3 regions of the Brevibacillus nigriterrae genome follow, and region 1 is predicted to be linked to each of the others. Evidence: riboswitches for the same ligand, from Rfam matches in the RefSeq annotation. Region 1 holds a riboswitch; each other region holds the start of a gene.
The links. Region 1 has a riboswitch for cyclic di-GMP ahead of ACPW7N_RS10655 (methyl-accepting chemotaxis protein). Riboswitches for the same ligand answer to the same signal wherever they lie in the genome.
Positions count from the first base shown of each region.

Region 1 (10,963 bases):
TCAATTGGCAATTGTTCGATTTTGTTCAGGATTTGTACCCATTCCTCCGGGTTTCCATCCTTCAGCATCGTATGAGTCTGTTGTTGGACCAGGTCTCCTGCAAACAGAATCTTTTCTTCCGGTAGCAGCATGATCAGATCGCTCGGGGTATGCCCGCCGCCAAAAGTGAGAAGTTCCACAGAACGCTTGGACCCATGAATCGTCAATTTCTCATCAAACGTAATGGCAGGCAAGACGATCTCAATGGTTGGAAGAGCTGCTACAAGATGGCGATCACAAGCAACCTCTTCCCGCATCTGCTGCTTTCTTCTCTCGTCGGTAACGTCATCTATTTTTGCTTCAAACGCTCTGATGGTTTCTTCCAGTTGGGAAAGGCTTCCCCTTAATTCCTCTACCATCTTGGTATTTCTATCGATACATTGCTGACGGATTTTTGTAGTCGCAATGATTTGTGCTCCGATGAAAACCTGGTTGCCAAAGGTATGGTCCCCATGATGGTGACTGTTGACGACATACTGAACAGGTTTCCCGGTTATTCTTTCTGCTACCTTGAGAAGATCAGAGGCTGCTGCTGGCGTAAGCATCGTATCAAAAACCAATGTACAGTCACCCAGATCCACGAAACCTGCATTCCCCAATGATCCTGTACCATTTGTTGAGATGGCAGCATAGACTCCATTCGCAACTCGCTCAAGCTGGAAATGCCTAGAATGAACGACGCTCTTTTCAAGGCTCATAGAAAAACTCCCCTTTTCGATAAATTTATATTTTTTTCTATATTTTTATTATAGCTTGAGCGAATGTAAAATTCAGGATATATCACTAAAAAATATTTATTCGTTTACTTTGAATTTGCTGATCAGCGTATGAAGTTGTTCAGCCATGGCAGACAGTTCTTCCGTTGAAGCTTCAATTTCCTTCATGACCATCATTTCCTGATCGACAAACTGCGAGCATTCAGACGTTGCATGATTGGACGTTGCAGCAATCGTCTCCACTTCCTTAATGGAATGAACCATACGATCACTGCCGGTCGCAAGCTGTTGTGTCGCAACGGAAACCAATTCCACCTGCCCCATTACATCTTCAATTGCATTGATAATGGAGAGAAATGCCTGTCCCGATTGATCAATTACTGCAGCACCCTGGTTGATCTGTTCAGTCGATTGGGTCATTTGCGAGATAGTCTGCTCGGTAGCCGCCTGAATACTGCGAACCAGTTCAGAAATATGACTGGCTGACTGAGAAGATTCCAAAGCCAGTTTATGCACCTCTTCCGCAACTACAGCAAATCCTTTGCCTGCCTCACCTGCACGTGCAGCTTCAATAGATGCATTAAGTGCCAGCATGTTTGTCTGTTTGGCAATTGCTGTGATGACATCCACGATTTCAATGATTTGTTTTGATTTTTGTCCGAGTTGATTAATCTGCGAGGCCGATTCGATTTGCGACAATTGAATCGCATGAATCTCCCTGGATGCATTCTCTACCTGAACCCTGCCAGAGTCAGCTAATGAAGTGACTGTTTGGGAACTGCTTTGTACCTCCTGTGCAGTAGCGGCAATCTGCTGTATCTCTCGTGACATTTGCTGTATGGTTGCGGATGCGATTTCGGAAATACTAAGTTGCTCATCTATGCCTTGCTTCACTGAATGGACCTTGCCAACAATCTGATTGGTATTATACGTTGCCGACTCGGTGCTGCTTGCAAGCTCCTGTGAAGCTTGCGCCAAATAATAGGAGTTGGTATTGATCCCTTTAATCATCATGTTCAGATCGCTAACCATCTGCTCAAAAGCAAGTCCGAGCTGCCCAACCTCATCCTTGCTGTTAATCGTAAAATGAACAGTCAAATCACCCTGGCGGACCTTCTCCACGGTTTGTGCCAAAAGTCGCAATGGCTTGATCAGCACTCTTGCAAAGAGATAGCCTACTAGAATTGTCAAGCAAAGTATGCCGAGAGTGATCAGTAGCATATTGATCTTCTCTTGCTTCATCAACTGATAAACATTGGTTGCGTCGAAGTCAGCACCTACAATGCCGATCATATTACCGTTTTGATCGATCAAAGGAACGTAAGCAGAAACAGTTGCTCCGTAATCGTCATAGGCAAGTTCACCAATTTGTGTTTCATGGGTTTTAAAAACGGCATCCATGCTTTTGTAGTAGTTTTTCTCTACGTCGCCTGGCATGGATGCATCTTCATCCGTATCGAGAGGAAAGCCGTCTACCATGTACGCATAGACACCTTTTTCTATCTCCGTCATTGTATATAAATATTTCAAACCATTGATCTCTTTCATTTCAGCCAACTGTTTGCGTATATCACGGTATTCGGTCATGTCCAAAACCGCTTCCTTGCTTCCCGATTGCTTCTTTGTTTCCTCAACGATTTTCTGGAAATCCTCGATATCAATCCGGGCCGCTACTTTCGTAGATATTTCTCTCGCTTGCATTCCGATCGAGTTGACTACCAATGCCGTTGACGATGAATAGATCACATACCCTAATACAGAGCCTGCCAGCAGTATACTTCCGACAAAAAAGAGCAACAGTTTGGTTTGTAACGATTTCAAGATACTCCCTCCGCTTGTCTCAACTATAAATATAATCAACCACATCATTATAGTACTTTTTTACCAGAAATCTACATCAAAACTGTTTTGACATAAACAAAATAGACCAGCACCGTGTCTTCGGTACTGGTCTGTCTGAGATTATATTGCAAACTTTTTGATAGACTCTTGCAGGTTGCATGACATTTTACTGAGAGAATAAGCAACTGTATTGATTTCTTCCATGGATGCCAATTGTTCCTGAGTGGAAGAAGCGATACTCTGAGAACTTGCTGCCGATTCATTAACGATCTCAGACATTCCATCAACTGCGGCGGTAACCTCTTCTGTACTTGCAGATACTTGACTAGAAGCCTCTGAAATCTCTTGAATCTGTTCGTTTACCCGCTTCACTGACTCGACAATCCGATTAAAAGACTCGCCAGCATGATAAATTACAGTAACACCCTTGTCAGTCTGATAGGTTCCCTCTTCCATCGATTGAATTGCCCTCGATGTTCCTTCCTGAATCTGTTGGATCAAAATCGCGATTTGACTGGCTGATTCATTGGACTGTTCTGCCAGCTTGCGAACCTCATCGGCAACAACGGCAAATCCTTTGCCATGCTCACCTGCTCTTGCCGCTTCGATTGCAGCATTCAGTGCAAGTAAGTTTGTCTGTGAAGTAATTTGTGAAATCACCTCAGTAATCTTTCCGATTTCTATCGACTGGGTACCCAGTTGTTTCAAAACGGTTGAAGTCAGATTGACACTCTCTCGAATCCGAACGATTTGCTCCACCGCCATTTTGATCGTTTCATCTCCAGCTTGTGCCTCGTTCAAGGTACTTCTCACCGTTTTGGATACATCAGCCGCTGATTCAGCAATTTTTTGAATACCTGCTGCCGCCTCTTCCATTCCTCGAGCACTGTCTTCACCCGCTTGAGCAGCAACCGTTGCTTCCTGCGCCAAGTTTTGAATAGTCCTGGCTACTACGTGGGAAGCAGCCGTTACTTGCTGTGTTCCATAGAGTAACTGTTCGGAAGACGTCGACACCTGCTCCGCACTCACCTGTACACTGCCAATTACCTGCCGTAGATTGGATGACATTACAGTAAACGACTTTGCTAAATCACCAATCTCATCCTGATTGGAAACAAGTATTTCGCCACCTCTTAGGTCACCGTTTGCAATCTGCTCTGCAGCATTTGATACCAAAGCGATCGGTTTGGAGATAATGGTACTGATAAAATAAGCAACACCCATTCCAAACGCCATTCCAGCAACACTGAGGACGATGATGATCAGGATTGCTGTTTCTACTTTTTTCGAAGTCTCTTGTCTTCCCAAGTCAAGACGTTCCTGCTGATACTGGAGCAACTGATTTGCTGTCGACGTAAAACGCTTTACAGTCTCAACCCCAGTGGTTCCCATTAATTCAGCAGTTTCCTCTGATTTATTCTGTTTTTTTAAGGCAATCATTTTTTCAGCTACTTCTATGTAATTGCCTTGTTCTTTATCCAAATCATCCAATAATTTCAAGGGTTGTTCATCTGACGTGATCCCACGCAATTGACTACTCACTTTTTTATATTCTTCCACTGCCTGATAGAAATCTTGCAGAGCGGGGTCTTGCCCCACAACCAAAAACCCGCGAACGGACCGAACTTCTTTGGAGATCAATAGCTCCATATCTTTAATCATCATCAACTTTTGCACACGGTCATTAATTAGTGAGGAATAGGTCGTATCCACATGTTTCATCTGGTAGTAGCCTAATCCAGAGATGACACCCAGGATCAACAAAATGACAGTGAATCCAGAAAACAACTTTTTGTGAATAGTAAATTTCACAAATAATCCCCTTTCAAAAACAATATTAACAATTTGTATATCCCCATACTAAAGAAGTAAATGTTTCCAAAATATGATAGATATCACTGACTGAAAGTTTTTATCGATAAAAAAAAGTATATGCTCTCCATTACAAAATGTTTGATCATGGGGTCCATCTTGTTTCTCAGGTTTATTACCCATAAACTGTACTAGGATTGTCACTATTCTGTGATATAATGCCTGTACAATGCACTTTTTTCCTTAAAGGGGCCTTTATCAAATGTCGAATCACATTTATTCTCCTTATATCAATTTTGCTCGGGATGAATGGGAGCGCTTACGTAAAGCCACTCCGTTGTCCTTGTCTGAAAATGACCTGTCCAAGCTTCAAGGAATCAACGAACATCTTTCCTTGAAAGAGATTACAGAAATCTATCTCCCCCTCTCCCGTCTGCTCAATTTGTATGTGGGAGCGACCCAGCAGCTTCACGGGGCAACCAATCAATTCTTGGGAAATAAGACGGAAAAAGTTCCTTATATCATTGGAATTGCTGGCAGTGTAGCAGTAGGCAAAAGCACAACCGCCCGAATCCTGCAAGCATTGCTTTCCCATTGGCCAAACCATCCGAAGGTAGCTCTTGTGACCACTGATGGATTTCTGTATCCAAACCGGATTCTGGAGCAAAGAGGGCTGATGAAGCGGAAAGGATTTCCTGAAAGCTACGATATTCGCCGCCTCATTCAATGTATTGCGGACATTAAATCGGGGCGCTCACGGGTAGAAGCACCTGTCTACTCTCATTTGGCATACGACATACTTCCTGACGAAAAGCTGGTAATTGAGAAACCAGATATTGTGATCGTAGAAGGGTTGAATGTATTGCAAACGGATTCTGGCAACAAATCCAGTCAGATTCCACAGGTGTTCGTATCCGACTTCTTTGATTTCTCCATTTATGTGGATGCTGATGAAATGGACATCTCCCGCTGGTATGTAGAGCGGTTCAAGATCTTGCGTCATACTGCCTTCGCCAATCCCCAATCGTACTTCCATCGTTATTCAACATTAACAAATGAGGAAGCCTCTCAAGTGGCGGAAGGAATATGGCGTGAGATCAATGCGGTTAATCTGGTAGAGAATATCCTTCCTACACGTACCCGGGCTGATCTGATTCTGGAAAAAGGGGCCAATCATCTGATTTCCGCTATTCACTTGCGTAAAACGTAAAAATTCCTTTCGTATTACACAAAAATCCCTTGGGTTGACCCAAGGGATTTTTTCGTATGACGATATCGAATTCTTGTTTAGTATCTGAATTTCGCAACAACCATGTTCAACTGTTCTGCCATTTTGGCTAAAGCAGTTGCCGATGCTGAGATTTCTTCCATGGAAGCCAGTTGTTCTTGTCCCGCGGCAGAAACTTCCTCCGTACTTGCAGCCATTTGCTCAGATGCTGCAGAGCACTCCATCATCAGGGTTGCTACACTCTGCACTGATTCTTGAATTTTGCCGAAGTTTTCTCCTGATTGCTCAACCAGATTGATTCCTGTATTCACTTCGTTCAGACTCTTTTCCATCGAACGGACTGCATCATCAGTTAGATGCTGAATGGAAGCGATGATCTTGCCGATTTGCTCGGTTGATCGAGAGGATTGTTCGGCCAGCTTGCGCACTTCATCGGCTACCACCGCAAATCCTCTGCCATGTTCGCCCGCTCGCGCCGCTTCAATCGCTGCGTTCAGTGCAAGCAGGTTGGTCTGGGCAGCAATACCATTAATAACTTGCACAATTTGACCAATTTCTGTCGATTGTTCGCCCATGCCTTTTACCGATTTCGCCAGATCATTTACGGTTGTGCTGATTGCATTCATTTGTTTAATTGCCTGATGGATGCTTTCGTTGCCTTCTTTAGCAACCTTCAATGCATCATTCGAAGCCACTGTTACCTCATTGGTGCTCGCAGAAATTTCCTCGATGCCACTAGACATCTCCATCATGGAGCTGGTGATTTGTTCGGTTGCCTTACTGGTCTGCAAACTGCTTGCCATTAATTCTTCTGCTGAAGCTGCTACCTGCTCTGCATTTCCTCCTACTTGTCGCAAGAGAACCTGCAGATTCAGTTTCATCTGATTAAAGGCTTGACCCAAATCACCGATCTCATCTTTGCTTTTTACGGAGATGTCTTCAATGGTAAGGTTGCCAGATGCGATTTCCTGTGCTGCTTGTGACATCCGGGTTACCGGCACACTGATGGCACGATTCATGACAAAGGCAATGCCAAGCCCCAAGAGGATCGCGGTCACACTTACCGTAATCAATAGGGTTTTACTGAAGCTAACGTCTTCGTTTGTTTCTTGGAGAGTCTGATCGAGCAGTTCCTGTTGGTACGAGATGAACTCGTCAGCCTTGGCAGCGAATCGATTCCCCAAGTCAGTTCCTGTTGTTGCTATCAGGTTGCTGTACTCCTTGTTTTTTCCTGCCTTTTTCAATGCCAGTAGTTCCGTAGAAAATGCAGCATACTCATCGCTTATTTGCGTCAAATCCGCAAATAATTGCCTTCCTTTCGGGAGGGTAAGCATTGGATCAAGCTCTTTGGACAAATTATCAAACCGCTTCTTGGCTTCATTAAACTGCTCCAACTGTTTCGGATTATCAGAAAGCAGGTAACCTCGAATGCTTTTGAACTCTTCTCTCAGCTCGGAAACCATGTCTTTGACGAGAATTACCTTTTTTACACGGTCATCCAATAAAAATTTATACGTGGTATCCAGGTTTGAAATCTGATAGAAACTTATTGCACTGATGAAAGAAGCTAACAGAAGAACAATGATAAAGCCTGCATACAACTTTTTTCCAACCGATAATTTCATAAATCCTTCCTCCCAGTAATAGTGCTGTCATGAGTACCTTGAAGAATAGCTTTTCATTACAGGAATAGATTACATTGGTATGTAACGCTATTCGGTAGCCCGGCTATCACTTGGTTGAGCCAAAGACCCGTGGCTTTGCGTCCTCCTCTTTCGACAGAGTTTGCGTTTTCGTAGCATGTTAATTTTTAATTATTATTACCTTGCTATAAGTATAAATACCTATTCCCTATTGAACCACATTTCAAACAATTTTGTTACATATTTTTGAATTTTTTGTCGAACGATAAGAAAATTTCTGCTATTAAGTAAATCTTGATAAGAAAAAAAGGAGGCATTGGCCCCCTTTTTTTCTTTCGGTCGATAAAAATTTTTTGTCATATTTTGTTAAGATGGTAAACTAGAGATATATTCCAGACATAGGAGATTCATGATGACGATTCTCTCTCAGCTTTCCTCTCAAACAGGCGATCAAACAGAGGCATCCAATCGGCATGTTGCCGCTCACTGTGTAGAACAGCCAGACCTGCTTTTGGTGCTTGGCGAAGGGCTAACTAGCAGTGACCAAGCCCTTGTTGGGGACTGTGCAGAGGTTTTTACCAAGGTAGCAGAACAAAAGCCCAAGCTGATTGCCAGCTTTGCTGACCAGTTAATTGGGCTGTTCAACCACAAATCAACTCGTGTGCGGTGGGAGGCTATGCATGCCATATCCCTGATCGCACCACTTGTTCCAGAACAGATTGCCCCTGTCCTGTCAAAGTTGTCTGATATGATTCAAGGAGACAAAAGTACGATTGTACGAGATTATGCCATTGATTGTTTGGGCAACTATGCCAAGGCAAGCGTATATACTGCACAAGAAGTTTACCCCATTCTCAAAAGTGTACTTCCCTTATGGAACGAAAAACATCTGGCACGTGTGCTTGTCAATCTGTGTCATGTTGTCAAGAGTTGCCCTTCGCTCGGATTAGAAATCCTCCCTTTTGCCCAGGATTACTCCGAGCATAACAAAAGTTCTGTAAAAAAAGCGGCAAAACGATTGGTGAAAGGAGCTTTACTGTGAGAATTTCGAATGGGAATGTGAATACGGTTAGCCGTACTTATTCTACTTCTAGTCCTACACCAGAGAAAAGCAAATCAGTACAATCCAGTAATTCAGGTGAATTGGCTGCCATCTATGAAAAAAGCAGTTATACAGACAGTACAAACGAAAACCTCAGCACCTATTCGGCTCCAAGGATGGCTCTTGCTTCTTCGGAGGAACCACCCCCTGTAAATCCAGTTTACGAGAATTGGTTGCAATCACTTCCTCAAAGCCAGAATCAGTACATTGAATCGGTATTTAGACGCCTCGATGAGGATCGAAATGGGTTCAATAATGATGAGGTGCCAGAATTATTAAATCAGCATATGGAGTGGCTGCAAAGCAGCTTGGATGATTTGGCTACACGACTTGAACAGGCAGAGAAAGACCTATTAATTACATCGGATGAAGCTGCCGAACTATGGCTTGACGGAGAAAATTTAATCAATCAACTGGATGTAGAAATATGGTCTGACGTCGAGGATCTGATTATCGCCAATCGGATCTTAACCATTGATGCACGCACGACATACACGGATTGGGATAAGCAGTTATCCTACACGGGCAGCAATTACCTGCAAAATATGGAATCTGCGATCAAAAACGAATCCGGCTTTATTTCGAAAGACAAACTTGACCAATACCTAGTGGAATTGAACAAATGGGTAACTGCTCGATCCGATGAGTTAGCCTCTGCTCTTTCAGATGCACCCACGGGAATCAAGACGACATTACTCGAAAACGCTCAAGCCAAATTAAATACGCTGAGACAAGGCTATTCCAACTTAATCTACCAGCAGGTCAACAATCATAACTACCCGCCAAAACCACCATCTGCCGATTCGCTCTTTACCGCCGGGAAACAAAAGTTTGAATTTATGGTAGGAAATCATAAGGCAAGTCTCACCGTGCGCTTATCCAACGGTCAATCCAGTTCATCCAGTTTTTATGTAATTGATGCAATGGGCAATAAAAAGAAGGTAAATATCACTTTTGACAACGCAGATTTGCAGCGGGAATTTGATAAACGATATAAAGAAAGTACTTTTGGCAAAGGAGACAAGGCGCTTTCTCTTGAAAAACTGAACAGCATTTTAGGTTCTATCAAGGACAGTTTGCTAAAAATTTCAGATACAGATATGGAGCGATTAAAGTCTAAACTTTACGGCAAAACTGAATCAACTGCTTTGGATAACAAATTCACTATCTTCCTTGCAAAGCTGAAATTGGCAGTAATTTAGTGAATCTGGACAAACTAACAACAAACACCTCCCTTTTTCGTTTCTCAGACGATTGAAGTGGAGGTGTTTTTTATTCATTACTCAGTTGGTAATTTGTAGTCCGTGCTACAGAAAGTAAAAAGAAACTATGGTACTTTTAATTGGCGGGTTTTCCCTAAAAAACTATTTCAAGGAGAGGGTTTCATCGTGAAGTTACACGCATTAAAGCGATTGATGTCTTTCGTTTTTTGCTTCACACTCGTTGTCAGTCTTGCAACATTCGGCAATCCAGCAACTACATCCGCAGATACGATCTCAACTATAGGCATAGATGAATTCACATTTTTGGATGATGGGTATGACTATATGTCCATTGCTTACGCAAAACCAGATGCAGTAAAGGACGGACATTTCAAGCTTTCACTGGATCTTGCCAAAGACATTGAAATTAAAGCCATGTGGGTACGGACGACAGATAAAGCGGGCAAAATCAATTACCACGGAACATGGAAGACCAGTAAAGAAGGAATCGGCTATCTACTCGGAATCTATGAGGACAACAAAGTGTTGAATCCAGAATTCAAAACTACCCTCGGTACTTTCAAAAAAGGAAAGCACACGTTTGATCTGTATGGCACAGATAACAACGGCGGTATCAAAGAAGGCGAATATTACTACATCGAATTGATCACAAGTGAGGGCAACATTTCATCCGGGTTGACTCCTTATGTCAAGGTAGAACTGTCTAATGGGGTGGAAATCCTCAAATTCGCCTCTGTCGGTACAACAAAAGACAAAGTAGGTATTGATGGATTCAAGACTGACAAACGGAAAGATCTTCACCTGAAACTAATGATGGATATCCCCGAAAAAACAGAAATCATCTCAATTTTGTTGAAAACGACAGACGATCAGGGCAAAGTTGACTACCAAGGAACCTGGCGTACCAACAGACTGGGTGTAGGCTGGTTCCTGGGCTTAGAGCAAGATGGAAAACCAATCACCAAATCTTTCAAGGAACCACTAGGGAGCTTTAAGGGAATTGTCTACCTAGATATGTACGCCACAGATGATTTGAAATACAAGGAAGATGAATACTTCGTCCTTGAAATTACAACGCCAAAAGGTGCCATTACCTCTGAACCGGTCAAATATGATGAACTGGAAGGATTATCTGCAAGTGAAAAAGTGGGAACGGTAAAGGTTGAAAATGCTGACCCAGATTCAACTGTAGCGTTATATCAGGTTACCAAAGGAACAATTATTACACTTCATGCTCAGGCAGTTGCAGATCGTGATGGCGAGGCAGTCTTCGAAAACGTGCCGACTGGAACAGGGTACTATGTACGAAATAACAACAACTATACGTTCCCATTCGAAGTAACTGCAGTCAAAGCGAA
Region 1 covers NZ_JBNCMT010000011.1:120,616-131,578, forward strand. Annotated here, with positions in the region: gene ACPW7N_RS10635 (MBL fold metallo-hydrolase) at 1-737, opposite strand, end outside; gene ACPW7N_RS10640 (methyl-accepting chemotaxis protein) at 834-2,576, opposite strand; gene ACPW7N_RS10645 (methyl-accepting chemotaxis protein) at 2,718-4,409, opposite strand; gene coaA (type I pantothenate kinase) at 4,672-5,619, shown strand; gene ACPW7N_RS10655 (methyl-accepting chemotaxis protein) at 5,697-7,262, opposite strand; cyclic di-GMP riboswitch class I at 7,353-7,437, opposite strand; gene ACPW7N_RS10660 (hypothetical protein) at 7,693-8,322, shown strand; gene ACPW7N_RS10665 (hypothetical protein) at 8,319-9,584, shown strand; gene ACPW7N_RS10670 (hypothetical protein) at 9,771-10,963, shown strand, end outside.

Region 2 (10,963 bases), on a different contig from region 1:
AAGTATTATCCTGATTATCAATTCTGCAGAATCTCGCTTAACCTTGAGACTTGTACGTTATGTGCTGCCTGCCAAAGGCTTTGTGAGCGACAATGTCTTCAGCTGTCGGAAACAGGTTTCAGTATTTCGGCACAAGCCTGTTCATCTTGTCAGTTGTGTGTGGATATCTGTCCTGAGCATGCTATTTCGGTAGAAGATGGTATTGCGCCTGCTGTCTCTGTTCAATATCCCGTTTATCAGAAGCAGTGCGGGGTCTGCAATCATTCGTTTGCCACTTTGAGGGAACACGACGAAATATGTGTGATGTGCACAAAGCGCAAAGGATTTTTTTAAGAAAGTTTTATACGAGGGGTGAATTTCATGACCAGTATTGGTATTCCTGGGCTCATTTTAATTCTGATTCTTGCATTGGTTTTATTTGGCCCAAAAAAATTGCCTGAAATCGGACGAGCGGTTGGTCAAACGTTAAAAGAGTTTAAAAAATCGACTCGTGAGTTGACATCAGATGTGGTGGAAGAAATGAAAGAACAGCCAGTCAAAAATATCACAACGACTGTGGAAAGCCGAGAACAAAGATGAATAGCCTGCTCGATTCTCTTGAGAGGCCTCTTCAGGATTTACGTATTTCCGTCATTGACCAATGTAATTTTCGCTGTTCATACTGTATGCCGGAAGAAGTGTATGCCCATCGAACATTCCTGAACAAAACGGAACTATTATCTTTTGATGAGATCGAAACAATTGTTCAGGCGTTTGCGCATCTTGGAGTGAACAAATTAAGACTCACAGGTGGAGAACCTTTACTTCGGAAAAACCTTGCAGATTTAATCAGAAAATTATCTGGTATTTTCGGAATTGACGATATTGCTTTAACGACAAACGGCTATTATCTCCCCTTGTATGCTCAAGCGTTAAAAGAGGCTGGATTAAAGCGGGTGAATGTAAGTTTAGACGCAATGGAAGATTCCGTTTTTCAAAAAATGAACGGGAGAAACATCAAAGTCGGTACGATCTTAAACGGAATATTTGCGGCGCAAGAAGCGGGGCTTGAGGTAAAGGTGAATATGGTCGTTCAAAAGGATGTGAACGATCTCCAAATTATACCAATGGTTCATTTTTTTAAAAAGCACAAAATTACGTTAAGGTTTATTGAATTTATGGATGTTGGAAATTCAAATGGTTGGAATATGGATCAAGTGGTCACTGTTCAGGAGATTCATGATCGGATTCAAGCCCAGTATCCTCTAAAAGCAGTCACATCCCGGTATTTTGGAGAAGTGGCGAAGCGCTATCGGCATGTGGGGACCCAAGCTGAAATTGGATATATCTCTTCCGTCTCGAATGCATTTTGTTCAACCTGTACACGGGCTCGTTTGTCTGCTGATGGACAGATTTATACCTGTTTGTTTGCCAACCAAGGATTTGATCTCCGCAAATTAATGAGAGAAGGAGCTTCACTCGAAGAAATTGTATCCTCTGTAAAAGAAATTTGGAATGGACGGACTGACCGGTATTCTGAAGAACGGTTACATTATACAAACAAAGAAAAAAAGATAGAAATGTATTATATTGGTGGTTGAAATATCTTTCTTTCGATTGGAAGCATAAATTTGCCTGAATGGCAGACTTATGCTTCTTTCATTTTCGCTCCCCCTTGTTAGCTTTATCAATCTTCGCCTCCTACATAATATATCTTGAACATGACTATCTTCTAATTCAATAAAGGCCAACGGTGAAATTTGCAATTAATACAACTTGTGGCAAAAAAGTAAATTTAATAATAAAGTGATTTTTTTTACTGTCGTTTATTGTTGTAAAATGTTATTATATTTCAGATGATAAATGGTTAATCTTTCCTATTGTTATCTATAAATTTTACTAGTGACAAAGGCAAACTCATTGAAAGGTGAGGACGCAAAGCCACGGGTCTAAAGCTCTATGAGCCACGATAGCCGGGTTGCCGAATAGCTGATAAGAGGATGGCTATTCTTAGATAGTCATCTTTTTTATTTTCAACATTCACTCTTATCTATTTTTCCAACAAGAAGATGTCAGATTGGCGAAAGAAGTCAAAAAATCTTTTTCAATCAAACCAAGTTGTGTTTGAAATAAATAAATATTGGGAGAGATGAAAGTGTTAATGAGTGTTAAGAATCGCCTTATACTGATTTTGTCTTCAATCGTTTTACTGTGTTCAGGTCTTGTTCATTTTCTTCATCATTCAGTAAATTTATTTCAGCATATGGAAGTTTCAAATGTTGAAAGATCAGGTTTAGTAACAAACGGTTTCCTTGTATTTCCTATGATATTATTTATCGTTACCATTGTGCTTTACCGGATCAATAAAGATCATCCGCTCATTCCACTTTTCAATACACTTACCATTACATTTAGCAGTATCTCCATGATTGCTGGTGGCGATGGGATGGTAGAGTATCATTTTTCCATTTTTATGGTAGTAGCAATAATAGGTTACTACGAGAGTATCAAATTAACATTGATCATGACTGTGATATTTGCGATTCACCATATTGCTGGTTACTTTCTCTTTAGTCAATATGTTTTTGGGAACATGCAGTACTCTTTTTCAATGGTCCTTATCCATGCTTTGTTTTTATTAGGGACTTCTGGTGCAATTATTTGGCAAACAATCCAAAAGCAGAAATTGCTTGATGTCTTGGATGAAAAGGAACAGAGTCAACAAATAGTAAGTGGAATCATAAGAAAATTGTCTTCCACCACTGAAAAACTAATGAATGCTTCTTCTCAATTAAAGAGTAATTATGAATCGAATCAAATGGCTATCAAGGAGATATTTTCCCACATTCAAGAGGTTTCGAGCGGTGCTAGTATCCAAAAAAAGCAAACTATTGATAGTGCACAGATAATCGAAGAAGTAGCATTAAATATTCAACAAATTACAGAAACGTCAACGATTGTATCAAAAGCGTCATTAACGACTACACATGAGGCTGAACATGGTGATGCGATGATACAAAAAACAGTCAAGCAGATGAGTTCGATCAATGACACAGTTAACACTACGTCTGAGACAGTTAAATTGTTGGATAATCGTTCAAGAGAGATCCAGGAAATTGTCGGATTAATAACAAATATTGCTTCGCAAACGAATTTACTGGCATTAAATGCAGCTATCGAGGCAGCAAGAGCGGGAGAGCACGGAAAGGGATTTGCTGTAGTTGCGGATGAAGTAAGAAAATTAGCTGAGGAATCTGCTATCTCTGCAAGCAAGATTGCTGGTATTATTCAGACAATCCAATCGGAGACGAACACATCCATGAAATCCATGGATCAAGTGATCAGTGAAGTAAAAGCCGGATTAGAGCTTGTGCAGGAAACAGGAGAAATATTTGAAAGAATACATACGTCTATTGATGAAGTAGCTGATCAAATTAAGAGGATATCATACTCAACGGAAGGGGTTTCAGGTGGAGCACAAGAAGCATTAGCATCTATTCAAGAAATGGCATCTTTTGCAGAACAAGCATCAACTAACGCTCAAAATATAGCAACCTCATCTGAACAGCAACTATCATCTGTGGAGAATCTTTCTACTCTCATTTCTACACTTAACGAGATTACGTTCGAACTACAAGATTTGATTGAAAAGACGAAAGAATTGAAGTTATAAACATGCCTAGAGGAGTGAGTGTAATGAAAATCCTATTTCTAACTACAGCTCATAACAGTATGAGTCGACGAGCTTATGATGAACTTACCAATATTGGACATCAGGTTGATGTATATCTGGCCATTGGGGATAGTGAAATGATTCAGGCAGTTGAAAAACACAAACCTGATTTAATTGTTGCCCCGATGTTAAAAAAAGCAATACCTGACGTGATTTGGCGTAATCACACTTGTATCATTGTCCACCCTGGGATCAAGGGTGACCGAGGGCCATCATCTTTAGATTGGGCGATATTGCATGGTGCAAGTGAATGGGGGGTAACTTTACTTCAAGCCAATGAAGAGATGGATGCTGGGGACATTTGGGCTTCCGTTAATTTCAAAATGAGAAATGCAAGCAAGAGTAATTTGTACAGACATGAAGTTACAGAAGCAGCTATGAAGGGATTGCTTTTGGCGGTCGAGAGATTTGAAAAAGGTGATTTTAAACCGGAACCACTTGATTACAGTAAAGAGGATGTAAAAGGAACTTTGCTGCCCACAATGAAGCAAGCTGATCGAGCAATTGATTGGTCTATGGGTACAGAGCAAATTGCAAAGAAAATTCGCAGTGGAGATAGTCAACCCGGTGTGTTGGATAAGATTTACGGAGAAGAATATTATTTATTTGGAGCACATGAAGAAGATGTGTTAAAAGGGAACCCCGGCGAAATAATTGCCTGGCGTGATGATGCGATTTGCAGGGCAACGGGTGATGGAGCGATTTGGATTACTCATCTGAAAAGAAAAAGCACCGATAATAGCATCACATTTAAAGTGCCAGCATTTCTTGCATTAGCGGATAAGTTAAGCAATATAGCTGAATCTCCATTAGCTTTCGACGATGAGTACGAGGGTCGAACATACAGAGAAATCTGGTATGAAGAGAAAAACAAAGTAGGCTATTTACACTTTGATTTCTACAATGGAGCTATGAGTACGGAACAGTGTGACAGGCTTCGATTAGCATATCGTGCTTGTTTAAAAAGAGATACAAAAGTGATTGTATTAATGGGTGGATCAGATTTTTGGTCAAACGGTATCCATCTTAACGTGATTGAAGCTGCTGAGAGTCCTGCAGATGAATCATGGAAGAATATCAATGCAATTGATGATTTGGTTCATGAAATTATCACAACAAATTCTCATCTGGTTATCTCAGCTATGCAGGGTAATGCTGGTGCGGGTGGAGTCATTCTGGCACTTGCAGCCGATTATGTATACGCTCGTGAAGGTGTGATCTTAAATCCGCACTACAAAGGAATGGGTAATCTGTACGGGTCTGAGTACTGGACGTATCTGCTACCTAGGAGAGTTGGGGCTCAAAATTCATTTGAAATTACGGAAAAGTGTATTTCTTTAGGCACAAGTTCTGCTAAGAAAATTGGACTCATTGACGGAGCTTTTGGCGAAAGTACAGATAGTTTTTCTTATGCTGTGGCGGAAATAGCGGAGAAGCTTGCTTGTTGTACTGATTACCAGCATTTGCTAGATGCTAAAAAGGAAATGCGGATGAAGGATGAACAAGTAAAGCCACTGGAGCAATATCGAAAAGAAGAGTTAGATAAGATGTGGGAGAACTTTTATTCACCAGATTCTCTCTATCATGAAGCACGCAAACGGTTTGTTTATAAAACATGTCCAACGTGCAGTGAGGTAGTAATCAATCGTATTAGTCCGCTAACTATTCATGTTTTACAGGAAGTTGCTGTTAGTGCAGATTAGATGAAACATCCAAACAGTTGTCGCAGGGTTTTCTCTGTGATGGCTGTTTTTTTATTGCTTGAATAATTTGGTTCGAAAAAGATCAAAACATAAAAAAATGCTTGAATCAAAGGGGTACCTTCATGAAAAAGATGCTAATTAAAAAATTAACCGTAATTTCAAGCGTAACACTCATGATGTTAGCAACAGGTTGTGGGAATTCAACGGAGTTCAGACACTCTGATTCTTTTGATGTCGCCCCCACATCAGTAGGTGCTGTTGCTGCAGAACAGGGTGTACCTGCAAGTCTATCACCAAAGGTAGTATTAGAGCCGGAAGCTCAAAAGATCGTTGACGCTACCGCCAACCCTCCCTATTTGAACGAACTTGGTCCCGAAAAAGCACGGGAAGCCTTAAACAAACTTCAATCGGGTCCCGTTAAAAAGCTGCCCGTAGATGAAAAAGACCTTACGATCAAAGGGGGGCCAACAGGTGAGGTATCTCTGAAAATCGTACGGCCCAAAAATGTGAAAGGCAATCTCCCTGTCATTTTATATATCCATGGAGGAGGTTGGGTGTTAGGGAATGAACAGACGCATGACCGTTTGATTCGTGATCTGGCTGTGGGGTCACAATCCGTTGTCGTTTTCCCAAAATACAGTCTCTCACCGGAAGCCAAATACCCCGTCGCAATCGAGCAGGTCTACACTGCATTAAAGTGGATTGCAGAAAACGGCAAAAAGTACGGTATGAATCCGGATAAACTGACGGTGGCAGGTGACAGTGTAGGTGGCAATATGACCGCTGCTGTCACTCTGATGGCCAAAGATCGTGGCGGTCCGCCGATTCATAAGCAACTGCTTTTTTATCCCGTAACCGATGCATCGTTTGATACAGAATCATATAAGCAGTTTGCCACGGGGTATTACCTTCGTCGTGATGTCATGCAGTGGTTCTGGGATCAGTACACAACCGATCCAAAACAAAGAGCGGAAATTTATGCTTCCCCGTTGCGTGCGACAACTGAGCAATTGAGAGGTCTTCCCCAAGCTTTGGTCATCACAGATGAAGCGGATGTACTGCGTGATGAAGGAGAAGCCTATGCTGCCAAACTTCGGCAAGCTGGCGTTCCTGTAACTGCAGTACGAGTTCTCGGCACCATCCATGACTTTATGATGCTTAACGACTTGGCCAACACAGAGGCGGTAAAAGGAGCAACGTTGCTTGCCAACGAATGGCTTCGAAAATAGCAAGCAAAGAACACCATTCAAATGAGTGGTGTTTTTTCTTGTTCTTCATCGTCGAATTGCATTTTTTGCAGGATAGTGCGTAATAACTCAAGTTCCTCATTGGATACTTTCGAAACGAAATGTTCCTGAATCCCTTTGGCATAAACGGGCCAAGCCTTTAGGAGTTCTCTTTGTCCATCTCTTGTCAGGACAGCAAAGGCACCCCGTCGGTCCGTTTCACTCCTTTCTCGGATAATGAGGTTTTCTCGTTCAAGGCGGTCAACCAGGCGGGTTAGACCACTCCTGCTTAAAACAACTGATTTACCAATTTCGTTAATCCTAAGCCGCTTTCCAGGAGCTTCATATAAAGCAATTAATACATCGTACGTTGAAAGGGGAACTCTTTTTTCCGAAGCCAAGTCCTGTTCAATCAAGGTAATGATCTTGGCATGGGTTTTTAAAAACGTGCGCCAAGACTCCAATTGTTGTGGGTTTAATTTGTCCATTTACGGTCCATCTCCTTGAAAAAATGCCTTGAATTCACTATAAAACAAAAATGTTGACTAAGCAACAATTAGCATGGTAAGATTTTGTTGCTGAATCAATTGTTGATTAAGCAACAAAATAAAGTGACGGGAGAAGATGAATGTGAAAGGAAGAGTGACGGATTTCGCTAATGCAATTTTGCGGATATCAGTAGGATTCATTTTTGCTGCACATGGAGTATTCAAATACTCATGGGGAATGGGAAACCTGGCCGACTGGTTGGCACAACAGGGTTTTCCGTTACCCGGCGTAACAGCTCCTGTGCTTACTGGGGTGGAGTTACTTGGTGGGCTGTTGCTGATGCTTGGGGTCGGTACACGTTATATCTCCGCTATTTTTTCTTGCATCCTACTAGTGGCGCTTTTCAAGGTGAAGTTGTCGGTTGGTTTTATTGCGACGAACGCGACAGGATATGAATTTGATTTTATTCTCCTTGTTGTCAGCCTTTTCATTTCATTAACAGGAGAGAGTACTCTTGATAAAGCGATGAAAAAGCGTTTTGGGCAGGAGAAAGTTGGATGAGTGTAAACGTTTGTGATACCGAAATGGAAGGGGGGTGAAAGCAAATGGATAGAGTCACTGTTACAAAGTTTGATAATGGTCCTTTTGTGTTAAAAGGGGAAATCGAATTGTTAGACGGTCAAGGTAAAGCGTTTAAAGTAACTGATACTGTCGCCCTGTGCCGGTGCACGAAGAGTTCAACTCAACCTTTCTGCGACGGAACGCATAATAGCTGTGGTTTTCGTGAATCTTCAAGGGCGTAACGTTTCTAATGAAACCAAGTCAGCTTCAAATTACACAAAACCATGAAGGAACTGCCGGGGAGGCTCCTTCATGGTTTTTTTGTGACCAAAGAGAAGCTGCAAAAATATTTTTTTGCGCTTTTCAGATGAATGTGGTAAAAGTGGAAGTAATTACAAGAAAAAAGATAGAAAAGGGAGAATATAAATGAAACTGCAACCATTGATCGAGGCGATTAATGAAGCGTCTGAAGATCAAATGAAACAAGAGCAGGCGATAAAGGATTTTCTATATTCGTTTATCAAGCAAGGTCATTATTTCGTCGTATCTCCTTGGCCTAAGAAAATAGATGAAACAGGTATGGACCTCCGACCTTATTTTGGTCTCCATTTGGACAAGTATCCTACGTATTATGTGTTTACCGATTCGAAGATTGCGTATGTTTTTGCTCAACATTATGGTTTGTGCTTAGCGAATGGTGAGGCTCTGACTATCAAAATGCCAACAGAAAATTTTATTGAAAGATTGAAACACTATCAAGAGCAAGGTGTCGAGCTAGTTATGTTTGACGAAGGGGAATCATACTTTGCACATACGATTCCGTATATCGTAAATGTATTAGAAGAGATAGGTACAAAAAACACAAAAAATACTTGGGCCAAGTACCTGAAGAAAATGTTTACGTAACGTCTCTTGATTTCAGAAATTTTTTTCGATGTTAAATAATCCTTGAACGTAGCGAACAGGTGTCGCAGGGTCTCCTCTGTGATAACTGTTCTTTTTTGATTTTCCTCCAATTCATTGATGTGTGTTTCCGTAGAAACAATCTCTTTACATGAAATTAATCAAATAACAAGGTAAATTCACGTGTGGTTAATATTGCGATTGTATATTTTTATTGTACAAAACAACAAACAAACGCACATAAACACAAATTGGAGGAGAATCACATGAGAAAGCATATGGCTCTGAAAACAGTGTTGGCAATGGGATTGTTGACTTTGGGAATTACCGGATGTGGCGGTGAACAAAATACTGCTACCCCGAACAAGGAAGCAAATGCACCGGCGGAAAACACACAAAAAGAACTTTCACTTGAAGAGATTACCGATATGGCGAAAAAAGAAGGGCAAGTTGTGAGTGTCGGAATGCCGGATGGATGGGCCAACTGGAAGGGTACGTGGGAAGATCTAAACAAGAAATACGGGTTAAGTCACACGGATACAGATATGTCCAGTGCAGAAGAACTCGCGAAATTTGAAGCTGAAAAGGATAATCCAACCGCTGACATTGGTGATGTGGGTATGTCATTTGGACCAATAGCAGTCGAAAAAGGATTAACTATTCCATACAAAACAAGCTATTGGAATGACATTCCGGACTGGGCAAAAGACGATCAGGGAAATTGGCTAGTTGCTTATCAGGGGACGATTGCCGTACTAACGGACAAGAAACTTGTCAAAAATCCACCTAAGTCTTGGGATGATCTATTAAAAGGCGACTATAAAGTAGTTGTGGACGATGTATCGAAATCCAATCAGGCACAAATGACTGTTTTGGCAGCAGCGATGGCACATGGTGGAAATGAAGGGAACATCCAGCCAGGTTTGGATTTTTTTGCGGAGTTGGCCAAGCAAGGTAGGTTAGCTTCCATGGATGTTAAACCAACCAATCTGGAAAAAGGCGAAGTTCCTGTTGCGCTTCTGTGGGATTTTAGTTCTCTAGGATACCGGGACAAAATTGATCCAAATCGTTTTGAAGTATCCATTCTAAAAGAGGGAAGTGTTGTCAGCGGTTATACCACCATTATCAATAAATATGCTCCGCATCCTCATGCAGCGATGCTTGCCCGTGAATATATCTTGAGTGACGAAGGTCAAATCAATCTTGCAAAAGGTTATGCTCGACCAATTCGTACGAATGTAAAGATGCCGGAAGATGTGGCCAAAAAAATGCTTCCTGCCGAACAATATCAAAATGCAAAACCGATCAAGGATTACAACGTTTGGGGAAATACAGCAAAGCAACTGCCGCAACTGTGGCAAGAGCAAGTATTGGTCCATGTAAAATAGGAGGAATCTATGAAAAAAGTAATAATGGTCGTCATTGACGGATTACAGTACCAAGTTGCTTCTTCTCAAATGGGGTATGTAAACCATCTTGTTGAATTGAATAAAGCTGCATCTTACAAAGTAAAGTCCGAACTGCCAAGCATGTCCAGACCTCTATATGAAGTGCTGTTGACAGGTACGCCTTCATCAGTCAATGGGATCACAAGCAATGATACCTGTCGTCTATCTAATCAAAAAAGCCTGTTTCATTTAACAAAAGAACATGGACTGCGGAATGCGGCAACCGCTTTTTATTGGGTAAGTGAGCTATACAACCGTGCGCCCTTTGACAAAATTGCCGATCGACAACAGTCAGATGAGTCTAATACCATTCAACACGGAACGTTTTACTATGATGATTTCTACCCTGATTCTCATCTCCTGTTGGACGCAGAAGTGTTACGCAGAAAATATGACCCTCATTTTCTCTATATCCATACCATGGGGGTTGATAATGCAGGGCATATTTATGGATCAGATTCGAAACAGTACCGAAAATCAGCTATAAACATGGATAGCCTGTTAGCCGAGCTGATTCCTGTATGGTCCAAGGAAGGATACTATATCATTATCACGGCAGATCACGGAATGAATACAGATGGTGCACACGGAGGTACCGGAAACGATGAGAGAGATGTACCTTTATTCATCATCGGTGAACGAGTGAAGCCAGGCTATTATGAGCAGATAATCCCGCAGCTGGCAATGGCACCATTGATTTGCCAATTGCTTGGAATCTCGCCTTCTGAGGCAATGATCTCATATGATTTTTCAGAAATGATCGATTAAGTGATAACTAACTTAGAGGAAGACCATTGCTATAAGGGAATGGTCTTCCACAATTAAAGCCAGGAGTTGTCCAAATGAAACAGAAGATAACATGGTTTTCCGTGCTTGCCCTGCTTCCCTTTGCCGTGTTGGTCATTGCATTTGAAATCGTGC
Region 2 covers NZ_JBNCMT010000035.1:20,744-31,706, forward strand. Annotated here, with positions in the region: gene ACPW7N_RS21450 (4Fe-4S dicluster domain-containing protein) at 1-333, shown strand, start outside; gene tatA (twin-arginine translocase TatA/TatE family subunit) at 361-579, shown strand; gene moaA (GTP 3',8-cyclase MoaA) at 576-1,580, shown strand; cyclic di-GMP riboswitch class I at 1,880-1,965, shown strand; gene ACPW7N_RS21465 (methyl-accepting chemotaxis protein) at 2,141-3,652, shown strand; gene ACPW7N_RS21470 (hydrogenase maturation protein) at 3,676-5,415, shown strand; gene ACPW7N_RS21475 (alpha/beta hydrolase) at 5,538-6,644, shown strand; gene ACPW7N_RS21480 (MarR family winged helix-turn-helix transcriptional regulator) at 6,662-7,129, opposite strand; gene ACPW7N_RS21485 (DoxX family protein) at 7,272-7,691, shown strand; gene ACPW7N_RS21490 (CDGSH iron-sulfur domain-containing protein) at 7,736-7,933, shown strand; gene ACPW7N_RS21495 (hypothetical protein) at 7,942-8,121, shown strand; gene ACPW7N_RS21500 (hypothetical protein) at 8,118-8,597, shown strand; gene ACPW7N_RS21505 (ABC transporter substrate-binding protein) at 8,861-9,982, shown strand; gene ACPW7N_RS21510 (alkaline phosphatase family protein) at 9,992-10,810, shown strand; gene ACPW7N_RS21515 (ABC transporter permease) at 10,885-10,963, shown strand, end outside.
Region 2: it holds a riboswitch for cyclic di-GMP, as region 1 does, so the genes downstream of both, ACPW7N_RS21465 (methyl-accepting chemotaxis protein) here and ACPW7N_RS10655 (methyl-accepting chemotaxis protein) in region 1, are expected to answer to the same signal.

Region 3 (10,963 bases), on a different contig from region 1:
TGCCACTCCCTGATCGTGTGTAACGATAACGAACGTCGTTTTATGTTCACGGTTCATCTGCCGCAACAGGATAAGAATTTCTTCTTCTGTTGCACTGTCCAGATTTCCAGTCGGTTCATCGGCAAGGACAATACTCGGCTTGGCTACCAAGGCCCGAGCAATACTCACCCGCTGCTGCTGGCCCCCAGAGAGCTCATTTGGACGGTGCTTGACCCGCTCATCCAAACCAACCATTGCTAACATCTCCGTCGCCCGTTTGATTCGCTCACGTCTACCAACTCCGAGAAAAGTCAGCGGCAGCTCCACATTTTCCAACGCAGTCAGGTTGGGCAGGAGATTAAATGACTGAAACACGAAGCCCATGCAACGCCTGCGAAACAGGCATAGCTGGTTTTCATTGTATTTGGAGATTTCTTCTCCATTAATAAAAATTCGCCCTTCCTCAGGTCTGGTCAAACCTGCCATCAGGCTCAACAAGGTTGATTTGCCTGAACCTGAAGTACCGCAAAGTGCGACAAATTCTCCATTGTTGATGTGCAAACCAATATCGTATAGCACTGGAACTCTCATTTTTCCCGCTCCATAGCTGTGATTTACTCTCTCTACCGTGAGTTCTCCCGGTTGATTACTCATCCCCACGACACCTCATTACTCTCTTCTCATTTTTTTCCACTTATATATGACGATTAACTAGTAATACCGTTACATCTTTTTGGAATAAATTATCTTTTTTAACTAATCCTTAATAGATTGAAAAGACCCCAAGTGTTGGCGCACCTGAGGTCTTAGATACTAATTTCGATTTGCTTCCTGTGTATATTTGCTTTGATTGCTTTGATTACTTGGCTTCCTTGTTTTCCCAACCATGATGATTATCCCGGTTATTCCGACGAAGAGAAGAACGGATAGCCAGCCATACTGTGCCACAATTGCACCAATTTGCTCAATATATTGACCAAACGTTCTCCCAATCAAAAACAATATTAGTGTCCAAACAAACCCGGTTGTATAGGAATAGAGGGCATAGCGGGCGAATGACATTTTATTAATGCCGACCAGGTAAGGGACAACATGACGTACCACCGGAAAGAAGTAGCTAATGATCAACGATCGGCTTCCATATCGCTGTATTAACGCATTCCCTTTCTCCACATAGTTACTCATTTTCTTTTTCCGCATGATCGTTTGCAAGGCTGGCGCTCCAATGGTTCTCCCGATCACATATCCGATCGAAAGCCCGGTTACTACTCCCGCATAACACAACAAAAAAGAGGGGAGTGGTTCCAATATTCCTAACGTAGTGACAAACCCTCCACTCATCACTACGACTTCATCTGGAATGGGCATTCCCACAATTCCAAGCCAAAGTAAGAAGAATAGGGCCGCATATCCGTATTGCTCAATGCCCGAAAGTACAAATGCCATATCCATGAATACTTCATCCCCCCACTAGCTTATTTTCTTGCATGTATAGATAAAGGCTGGTGGAAGATTGAATGGGACAAACTCGATGGTCACTTCTTGAAAATGTTTCTCCAGCATCTTCTTCATCTGAAGCGAATATTGAAAAGCAATAAAAAGCCCGCCAGGTTTTAACGTACGAAGGCTAGCTTGCAAGATCCTCTCTCCCTCCGCTGGTGAGAAATTCGCAAACGGCAAGCCTGATATAATGCAATCGACTTGTTTGCAATTTCGTTCTTGGGTAAACTCTGCCAAATCTTCGGCCTCCGTACCGAAATGAAACGAAGGATATTGCCGTTTCAAAGCACTGCGCATTTCATCGTCTTTCTCAATGATTACTGCTGTTGTTGCTGTTTTTTTATGAAGACTGATATATTCTGTAAACACTCCTGTGCCAGCACCTAATTCAACAATGAGATCAATTTCATTCCAGTCAACGTTTTCAAACATTTTTTTGGTCAAAAAGGTTGAACTGGGTGTCACACTGCCAATTTGACCTGGTGATTGAAGAAACTTGGTCAAAAAGGTATAACGGCTATTTGCTGCACTTAACAAGTTACTGCACCCCCAAAAGCTGGATAAGAAAAAGATAAATTCATTGCCTTCATTATCGTGGAATAATGGCGATCCAAAAACGAGCGTGCGCCGGATTATGCACTTGACTGTTGGCGGAGGATCCATCAGACCCAAGACGGATATATTGCCGCTAGTTCCTTCCGGCAGTAAATGAAAAAGAGCCTACCAATAAGGTAGACTCTTTTGAGTAGACTCTATTTATTTCCGTTGTATATTGCGTTTGGCAAACTGCTTTAATTCCCACAACAATTCTGATTCGATCGATTTATCTACATCAAATTGAACTCCGTAAGCAAAGTCCTTGCCACTTGGTTTCTTCCACACAATGTCACCAATCAGGTTTAACTGCTTGTCAATTAGTACAAATGAAAGCAAAATGCGAATTTTTGCTTTATCACTTGGAAGGTCTTGTTTGCATTCAAACTTGGCACCATGAAGGCTTATATCGTGAAGGAAGACGTGCTCTTCCATTTGAATATCATTCACGCCGTTTATTTCAACAATTGTGGACTTCGCATCTAATGGATTATTGAACACCATGCGGAACATCTCTTTGCGTTTATATTCCACAAATACTCCCTCCATCCATGTAACGGTCCACCTCTGATCGAACTAAACGTGTCTGGCAGCATGATTTAATGCTTCTGCAGATGAAGAAACCTTGATCGTCGCTGAACCAATTTCTTCGATGACAAAGACTAATTGTCCGATCTGTTCTTCGACATTCTGAATATCTGCAATACTGCTTCCCATAGACTTTACAATCTGATCAAAAGCTTCCTTCGTTGCTTTCGATTCAACCTGCCCTGTCTCAACCAAAGTCTGAACCTCTTTAATCGATTCTACTACTTCTTCTGAGAATTTGCTAGATTGAGCGATAAGCTCAGTAATCTGTTTGATGGAATGTTTGGTTTGCTCCGAAAGCTTGCGAACTTCACCGGCAACAACCGAGAAGCCACGGCCATGTTCACCTGCACGGGCCGCCTCGATTGCTGAGTTCAAAGCAAGGAGGTTTGTTTGCTCGGCAATATCCTGAACTAATCCGATGACATGGCGAATTTGATTGGAGGATTCATTTAGCTTGATGACAGTCTCTTCCATCTGCTGGGTGCTTGTGAAAATCTCTTCGATCCGCTTCTCCAAATAATTCAGGCGATCTTGTCCTTTGTAGGCGAGTTCCTGACTATCTTTTGATTTTAATGCACTTTGGCGAAATTGATGATTTACCTCGTTGCTATTCGCCACAAGCTGTTCAACCGAAGCACTTGTCTGTTCTGTTAGCGCTGCCAATTCTTCGCTTAAGGAAAGAACCTTGCTCTTTAATTCTTCTTTTACCTTTTCATATTGCATTTCTTGTTGGCGCATATTTTCCTTTTCGTACGCTTCCAACACAAGCTGTTGCTCGAAATTGAGGATTTTGGTAACAACCTTGGTAATCCGGATCATTTCTTCGCTATCTGTAATATTCTGATGAACAATATCTACTAATGTATTCTGCAAATTCTGAAATGCACCCATATACCACTTGGGAGCAAGCCCGATGTGTACATGTCGTTCGGCTACACGAATACGGCGTTGGAGGAACTCCTTGTCGATACGCCCGTTAAACATCTCAATGACATGATTTTGCAGAGTAACTTTCAGTTTATCAATGGTACTGTGTCGCTGAATAATTTGCTTCAAGAGTTCTACTTCCAATACCGATTGGTAAAAGCTTGATACGATTGCGTCCACATTTGTACGAATCAACGATTGAATGGATTTAGCAATTTGAATTTCCTCTTCAGTAAGCTGGATCATTTTCATTTGCAAATGTGTTTCGCTTCCTGGGGCTATGTTTACGGTTACTTTTTCGCTTTTCGCCTTATCAATCCATCTCTTTTGCGACTCTTGTTTCGAACCGAATGCTCTGGAGAAAAAATTCATAGTCGCGTCCCTCTCTTTGGTCGGTTGCACTACTAGCTCCAAATCATCCAAGTGCCCATATAGAGATGATTCTTCAAAGCTCCCATTTGATAAAAATATTTGTAAGAATGGCATTTTTCAACATTGTTATATTGGTAATATTTAATATATATACATTCTTAGCAATTTACAAGTAATTTCTACAAATTTCGACTCTTTTTTATGCATTTTTTGTATATATTTCCATTAAAAATGCCGACTCAATGGCCGGCTTGGTCAATACCTTAATACTCATCAATTCGAATCGTAGCATTGTACCCATTTCGCAAGGCTGCGATGGCTTCATCAACCGAAGCTGTTAGTGGGAAGAGCAGGTTCAGCTTGGAGATCATGAACAGCTCACGGATGATTTCGTCCTGGATAACGATGGCAATCTTTTGGATTCCAACTAACTTGGCGAAGTTAATTAATACCCCGAAACCGGTGCTGTCAATAAATTGCAACTCTGTCAAATCAATTATGAATCCATCTGCTTGACCAATAAATTCTTTCAGCTTGTTTTTGACCGAGTTGGTACTTCCGAATAACAGTTTTCCTTTTATACTGATTTTTTGATAACCGTTACCATTTTGAACCTGTATCTCCACAGGAGTGGAATTGTTGGACAAGTTATTCATTTTTGCGTCACCCGCTTTCTCAAACCCATAATAAACCGACCATCTTCCGCATGGTCATGCCAGACATCATCAACTAAATGACGCATGAACAAAATTCCTCTACCGTCCTCTTCCCAAATCAGGTCCTCCATACATCGCTCTTCCAGTTTTTTTTGTACTTCAAGCGGCAATCCGCCTGCAGAATCGATGATTTTGATTTCTATCTCTTCTTGTTTCACATCTATTTTCAATGATATATTTTGCTCTCTATACGCCTCGCCGTGACAACGTTTCATTGCTTCCACTGAATTAATGATTGCCTCATGAGCAGCAAGAACGAGCCTTTTGGTCTCTACTTGATTTACCCTCATGACTGTCCATTCACAAATTTGATCAAGAAACTCTACCATCTCTACTGTCGCAGGACACTCTATTTGAACATGTATCACGAGCTACCTCCCCCAAAAAATTGTTAGTGTGTCTCACCTGGCATACACACCGATACCACACAAATATCGTCTTTAGTCGTCAAGTCAGTTGTTTTCGCATCAAGCAGTCGGTCGAATAACGATTGGTGGCCTTCAAGGCTATAAGCAATAATCATGCGCTCAAGCTTTTCTCTACTATTCGCAGGTGATGGTCCGTAAGCTGCCAATAATCCGTCTGTATACAATAATAGATTACATGTTTCTTGGTAGGTCAGCTTGCCTTTTTGAAACGGGAAGGAGTCGAGAACCCCTAACGGAATGTTCCCTACATCTAAAAGTTTCAGCTCTCCCTTCTGGTGAAGATAGCCTGTTGGATGCCCTGCATTCACATATTCAATTGTTTTTTGCTTTGTATCGATCACTACATACAAACCAGTGACAAAAGTGACCATCGGTTGTTCTTCGTCTGCGAAAAGGGTAAGCATATGTGAATTCAATTCTTCCATTACCTTTCCAGGATCAGTCACACGGGTGATCAAGCCCCGAAGCAAGGCACGGATGGACATAATCACAAGTGATGCTGACACACCATGCCCCATCACATCAAGTATGATGATTCCATACCGATGCTCATCGATTGGATACCAGCTATACATATCACCAGACAACTGTTCAGAAGGCTGATACCTGGCTTCAATTGAGATATCTGCATTTTGCAGGGGCGGGGTCAACACACTTCGCTGGACTTTCTTGGCTAATTCCAGTTCATGCAAAATCTTTTCCTCCGCCAGTTTGCGAGCAGTGATGTCCTGTTTGATGGTTACATATTGATAAGGGCGTTTTTCTTCATTTAAAAAAGGAACAATCGTTGTTTCCACCCAGAAAATCGAACCATCTTTGGCTCTGTTCTGGATCTCACCTTTCCACACGATCCCTTGCGTAATTACTTTACTTACTTGCCCAAAAAAATCAGGCGCATTCTCTTCCGTATCGATAATCGAGTAATGTTGTCCAATCAGCTCATCTCTCGTATATTTGGACAACCTGCAAAAATTATCGTTAACGTACGTAATTATGGCGTTTTCATTTGTAATAGAGACCAACGCAGATTCGTCCAAAGCCAGTTTCAGATCAGCAAGCTCCATCAACGTTTGCTTTAAGATCATTTCCTGGCGAATATGTTCCGTTATATCCTTGGCCACCACGAATGCACCCGTGATTTGATCGTCTACAAATATCGGTGACGTTTTCACGAGTAGATCAACTTTATAGCCCGCTTTATGTGTGATTTTCGTGTGGAATTCTTGCGTCTCTCCGTTCATCGTATTCGCAAAATATTCCATAATTGTCTTTACACGCTCATCGCTCATAATGGCGAAAATCGCTTTTCCAATCAGCTCTTCAGGTGAGTACCCGATGATTCTCTCAACGGCGGGATTTACACTCGTAAAAACCCCTGCCGAATCAATCGAAAATATAGCATCCCGATTCTGCTCAAATAGTGATTTATACCGCTGCACACTCTCTTCCAAAAGAAAATCCATTTGTTGCTTTTTTTCCTCAAGCTCACAAACCAGGAGACGTCCATATTCCTGAAGCATCTGATACTCCTTTTCCTTCATTTCTCTTTGTCGTGTATCAAACAGGCAGAGTGATCCTATATGCACAGAATGTTTCGTAGTTAAAGGAACTGATAATTGAAATGGATAATCCGACAAATTTTGACGTTTTTCTCCTTTTTCAGAAACAACTACTGTCTTCCCTTCGAAAAATAGAGAGACTGAGCAATACGCAACATTCATGGAATCCACAATCAATGAAACAATCCGATCAATCGTCTGACAAGGGTATAAGGTATTGCGAAAGAGCGATAAATCCACAAGTGGCCTCCCTTCCCGATAAGCGCTTACAACCTTGCTAAGCTTACCAAAATGATACCTAGCAAAATTTAAAAGGACAATACAGGCTATTTGTCAAATTTATTACTTTTTTATAGGAAACGCTTACAAAAATTCGGAAATATGTTACATTATCTGTCATAATATTCTTTTTTTCTACATTTATTTTCACACTAAGGGAGTGCCTGCTGTATGTCATACAAGAATTTCTCGATCGGCTTTAAGCTAAGTGCCATCGTCTTTATAATCAGTCTCTTTTCACTGGTCGGCGTATCTTGGCTTGTCTACGATCAGGCAAAAGGGTCTATGTTTCAGTTATCCTCTGAAACAATCAAAGCGATTGCTTATAATAAATCAAGACAACTGGATATGGCAATCGAAAAGGAAATTTCCCAGCTTGCGGCCATTGCTACAAATGTGCATATCATCGAAGGGACAAGCGCTGAGAAAAAAACGGAATTGGAGCGAGTTTCCCAACAGGTCAGCAATTATGATAAATTATTCTTTGCAACGCCAGAAGGAACTGTGGTCGCAGCATATCCTCTGGCAACCAGTCAACCATCCATCTCCCAAATGGAATATTTCCAATCCGCTCTCAAAGGCACTGCGGGAATATCGGAACTTTCTTTATCTCCTGAATCAGGTAAGCTGGTATACACCATTGCTGTGCCGGTGATGGATGCCAGCAAGCATGTCATTGGTATCATCGGCGCTGAAATGAACGAGGAAACATTGACTACCGTATTACAGACAGATGTTCTGGGAGATACGGGAGAAGCCTATCTGACCGATCATACAGGACTGATGCTTACACAAAGCAAATTCAACCCGGCAACAGCATTCTCTACCAGCGTCGCCAAGGAAATGGCAGATTCTCTTCAATCCGATCATATGAATCCTGTCATGTACCAAAATCATATGGGAGTGCCAACTGTTGGTGTCGCCAAAAAACTATCTTCCCTGAATGGATATCTCGTGGTCGAAAAGAAACAGGAAGTTGTGAATACGGCAGCTTCTCAACTGCTTACATTCATGGGATTTACCCTGGCCGGAGCATTAATTGTGATTACTGCTGTCATATTTATCTCCATGCGGCTGTCACTGCAACCACTGATTCGCCTGGTCGGTTTGGCCAGGCAGTTGGGAGCAGGTGATTTGACCGTCCATGTTCCCATTCAGAATAAGGATGAAATCGGAAAACTGTCAGAAGCGTTCAATCAAATGCAGGAGTCGATTCTGGCTACCATCACCCAGACCAAACATGCTTCTGAACTGGTCGTGACGACAGCCGAACAACTATCAGAGGCCGCTACGATAACTGGTGATTCATCTACACAGGTTGCGGTAACTATCAGTGATATTGCTGCTGGTTCTGGTAAACAAACAGAGCAAGCGTCACAAATGCTCTTATTAATGAAAGATACAGAGAAACAGGTGGAACAGGCCAATCAAAAAGCAGAGCTGACAGCAAAAAATGCCTTACTCTCCGCCAAGGTCGCTCACGAAGGTCAAGCTGCGATCCAAACAGCAATTGACCATCTGACAACAGTAACTAAAACCGTAACATATGCGACAGATTCTATACACAAGTTGGGAAAACGATCTACTGAAATAGGCGGAATCATCACGACAATAGCGCAAATCGCCAGGCAGACCAACTTGCTCGCTTTAAACGCTGCCATAGAAGCAGCAAGGGCAGGAGAACAGGGAAAAGGATTTGCTGTCGTCGCAACCGAAGTACGCAAATTGGCTGAGGAAGCCAGCAAATCGACCGAGCAAATCACTGAGCTTATTCTCGATATTCAGGCTGAGACTTCCGTAACCGTCCGAACTATGGAAAGCAACCTGGAAGCAATCGAAAAACAGGTTGACATCATTAAAATGGGCGAAGAATCCCTTGCCCGCATTGTTCAACAAGTCGATAGTACCAAACAAAACACAGTCGAGGTACAACAAAATTTGCATCAATTGCAAGAGGTTTCTGAGCAGGTGCTTCAATCGGTCAACCAGATCACACAAATTATCGAGCATTCAGCAAGTGCTACTCAGGAAGTTGCTGCTGCCGCAGAAGAACAGACAGCAACAGTAGAAGAAATCGTCGCCAGCATCGAGCAATTAACGGATTTGTCCAAGACGCTGCAGGAGCAAATATCCAAATTTAAAATTGTTGAAGCGTAAAAGATCGAAAAAAAACGAACTGGTTTTTCCTGCGGGAGAAACCAGTTCGTTTTTTTTTAACTGAACACTTGACGAATCACAAACGAAATTGTAAAGTGTTTATCAATATATAAACAAAATGATAATTTGTTTATGTTTTTTCGGAAGGAGTTCACATTATATGTTCAACAATCGTTATGTTCAGACTATTCTTTTATCCCGAGTTCTATTGAATCTTGGAATTTGGGTTAGAAACTTTGCCATCCTCTTGTACGTAACAGACCTTACAAACAACGATCCACTCTATGTCTCGCTTATTTCCGTTGTGGAGTTCGGACCAATCTTTCTGTTTGCCTTAATTGGCGGGACATTTGCGGACAGGTGGCAGCCCAAACGGACAATGGTTTGGTGTGACATGTTATCGGGTTTATCGGTATTGGCTGTACTCGTTGCACTCATTTACGGTTCCTGGCATGCCTTGTTGTTTTCAACACTGTTTTCTGCTGTACTTTCCCAATTCTCACAACCATCTGCGATGAAGCTGTTCAAGCAGCATGTGCCTGCTGAACAATTGCAAAGTGTCATGGCCATGTTTCAGTCTCTGATTGCTTTCTTCACGGTAATCGGGCCGATCATTGGGGCTTTTGTCTATCAACAGTACGGGATTGAGGTATCGATCATCGTGACTGGTGTGTTGTTCGTCGGCTCAGGTCTGATCTTGACATCACTTCCTCGTGACCTGGTTACAAAATCGGAAAAGGGTAAGCAAGATTTCAAAAAAGAGCTGATAGAAGGAATTCGTTATGTAAAGTCCAATCGTGTTTTAAGAACACTTGGAGGCACGTTTGCAACTGCTGGTCTGGCCTGTGGATTGACCCAACCGCTCCATTTATTTGTTGCCATCGAGAATTTAGCCAGGGACAAGGAATTCTTGCAATGGCTGCTGATGGCCAATGGTGCAGCCATGCTTGTGGGAGGTGGGCTTGTCATGGCATATGCCAAAAAAGTACAGCCTCAGCTTTTACTTGCCTTTGGGTTGGCGGTGAGCACATTTGGAACGGTCGGAATAGGCTGGTCCACAAGCGTTCCCTTAACGATAAGCTTTATGATTTTGAACGGTCTGCTATTCCCTTGTATTCACATTGGTATAAACACACTGATCTTGAAGAATACAGATGCGGCTTTTGTTGGAAGGGTTGGCGGAGTTTTGACGCCGTTATTTATGGGGATGATGGTGATTGGAATGACATTCTCCGGTGTTCTAAAAGATGCCCTTTCTCTATTCACAGTGTTCTTTATTTCAGCAGGCCTGTTTTTGCTCGGCGCTCTGGTATTGTTGCCACTTATTCAGATTACCAAAGGAGTTGAAAAGAAGAGCATTTCAAATTAATGTAGCATTTCCTTCCCTCCCCCCTCCCCAGGGGGACTTTTTTTTGCCTTTCACCAGTTACACTTTGGATTCCACGATCTGGGATTTTGTATGTTATGCTGTTTTTAGTATGAAATCCTGCTTTTACATAGGAGGGAGAACGTGTGAAGGTTCTGATCTTTGGAGGTTCTGGCTTTGTCGGACAGCATCTTGCCAAGCGGCTGCTTCAGTCCGATTATCAGGTTATGATTCCATCTCGAAGCTCTCGTCCGCTTCTTTACGGCGAGGTCATTCCCTATTCAACTGGGCAAATAGGAGAGTTGCTCGCCTCGATAAAAGAAAAGTATGCCATAATCAATTTGGCAGGAGAATCAATTAACTCGGGTCGCTGGACTCCCCAGCGAAAAGAGACCATCCTGCAATCTCGTATTCGTTTGACCAACGCTATTACAGAGGCAATTTGTTCTGCTGCCCACAAGCCAGAGGTTCTGATCAACGCTTCTGCTGTTGGCT
Region 3 covers NZ_JBNCMT010000020.1:25,934-36,896, reverse strand. Annotated here, with positions in the region: gene ACPW7N_RS15535 (ABC transporter ATP-binding protein) at 1-633, opposite strand, end outside; gene ACPW7N_RS15530 (DedA family protein) at 793-1,431, opposite strand; gene ACPW7N_RS15525 (class I SAM-dependent methyltransferase) at 1,450-2,016, opposite strand; gene ACPW7N_RS15520 (PilZ domain-containing protein) at 2,236-2,607, opposite strand; gene ACPW7N_RS15515 (protoglobin domain-containing protein) at 2,650-3,963, opposite strand; cyclic di-GMP riboswitch class II at 3,974-4,056, opposite strand; gene ACPW7N_RS15510 (STAS domain-containing protein) at 4,227-4,619, opposite strand; gene ACPW7N_RS15505 (ATP-binding protein) at 4,616-5,047, opposite strand; gene ACPW7N_RS15500 (SpoIIE family protein phosphatase) at 5,071-6,906, opposite strand; gene ACPW7N_RS15495 (methyl-accepting chemotaxis protein) at 7,117-9,102, shown strand; gene ACPW7N_RS15490 (MFS transporter) at 9,263-10,471, shown strand; gene ACPW7N_RS15485 (TIGR01777 family oxidoreductase) at 10,615-10,963, shown strand, end outside.
Region 3: it holds a riboswitch for cyclic di-GMP, as region 1 does, so the genes downstream of both, ACPW7N_RS15515 (protoglobin domain-containing protein) here and ACPW7N_RS10655 (methyl-accepting chemotaxis protein) in region 1, are expected to answer to the same signal.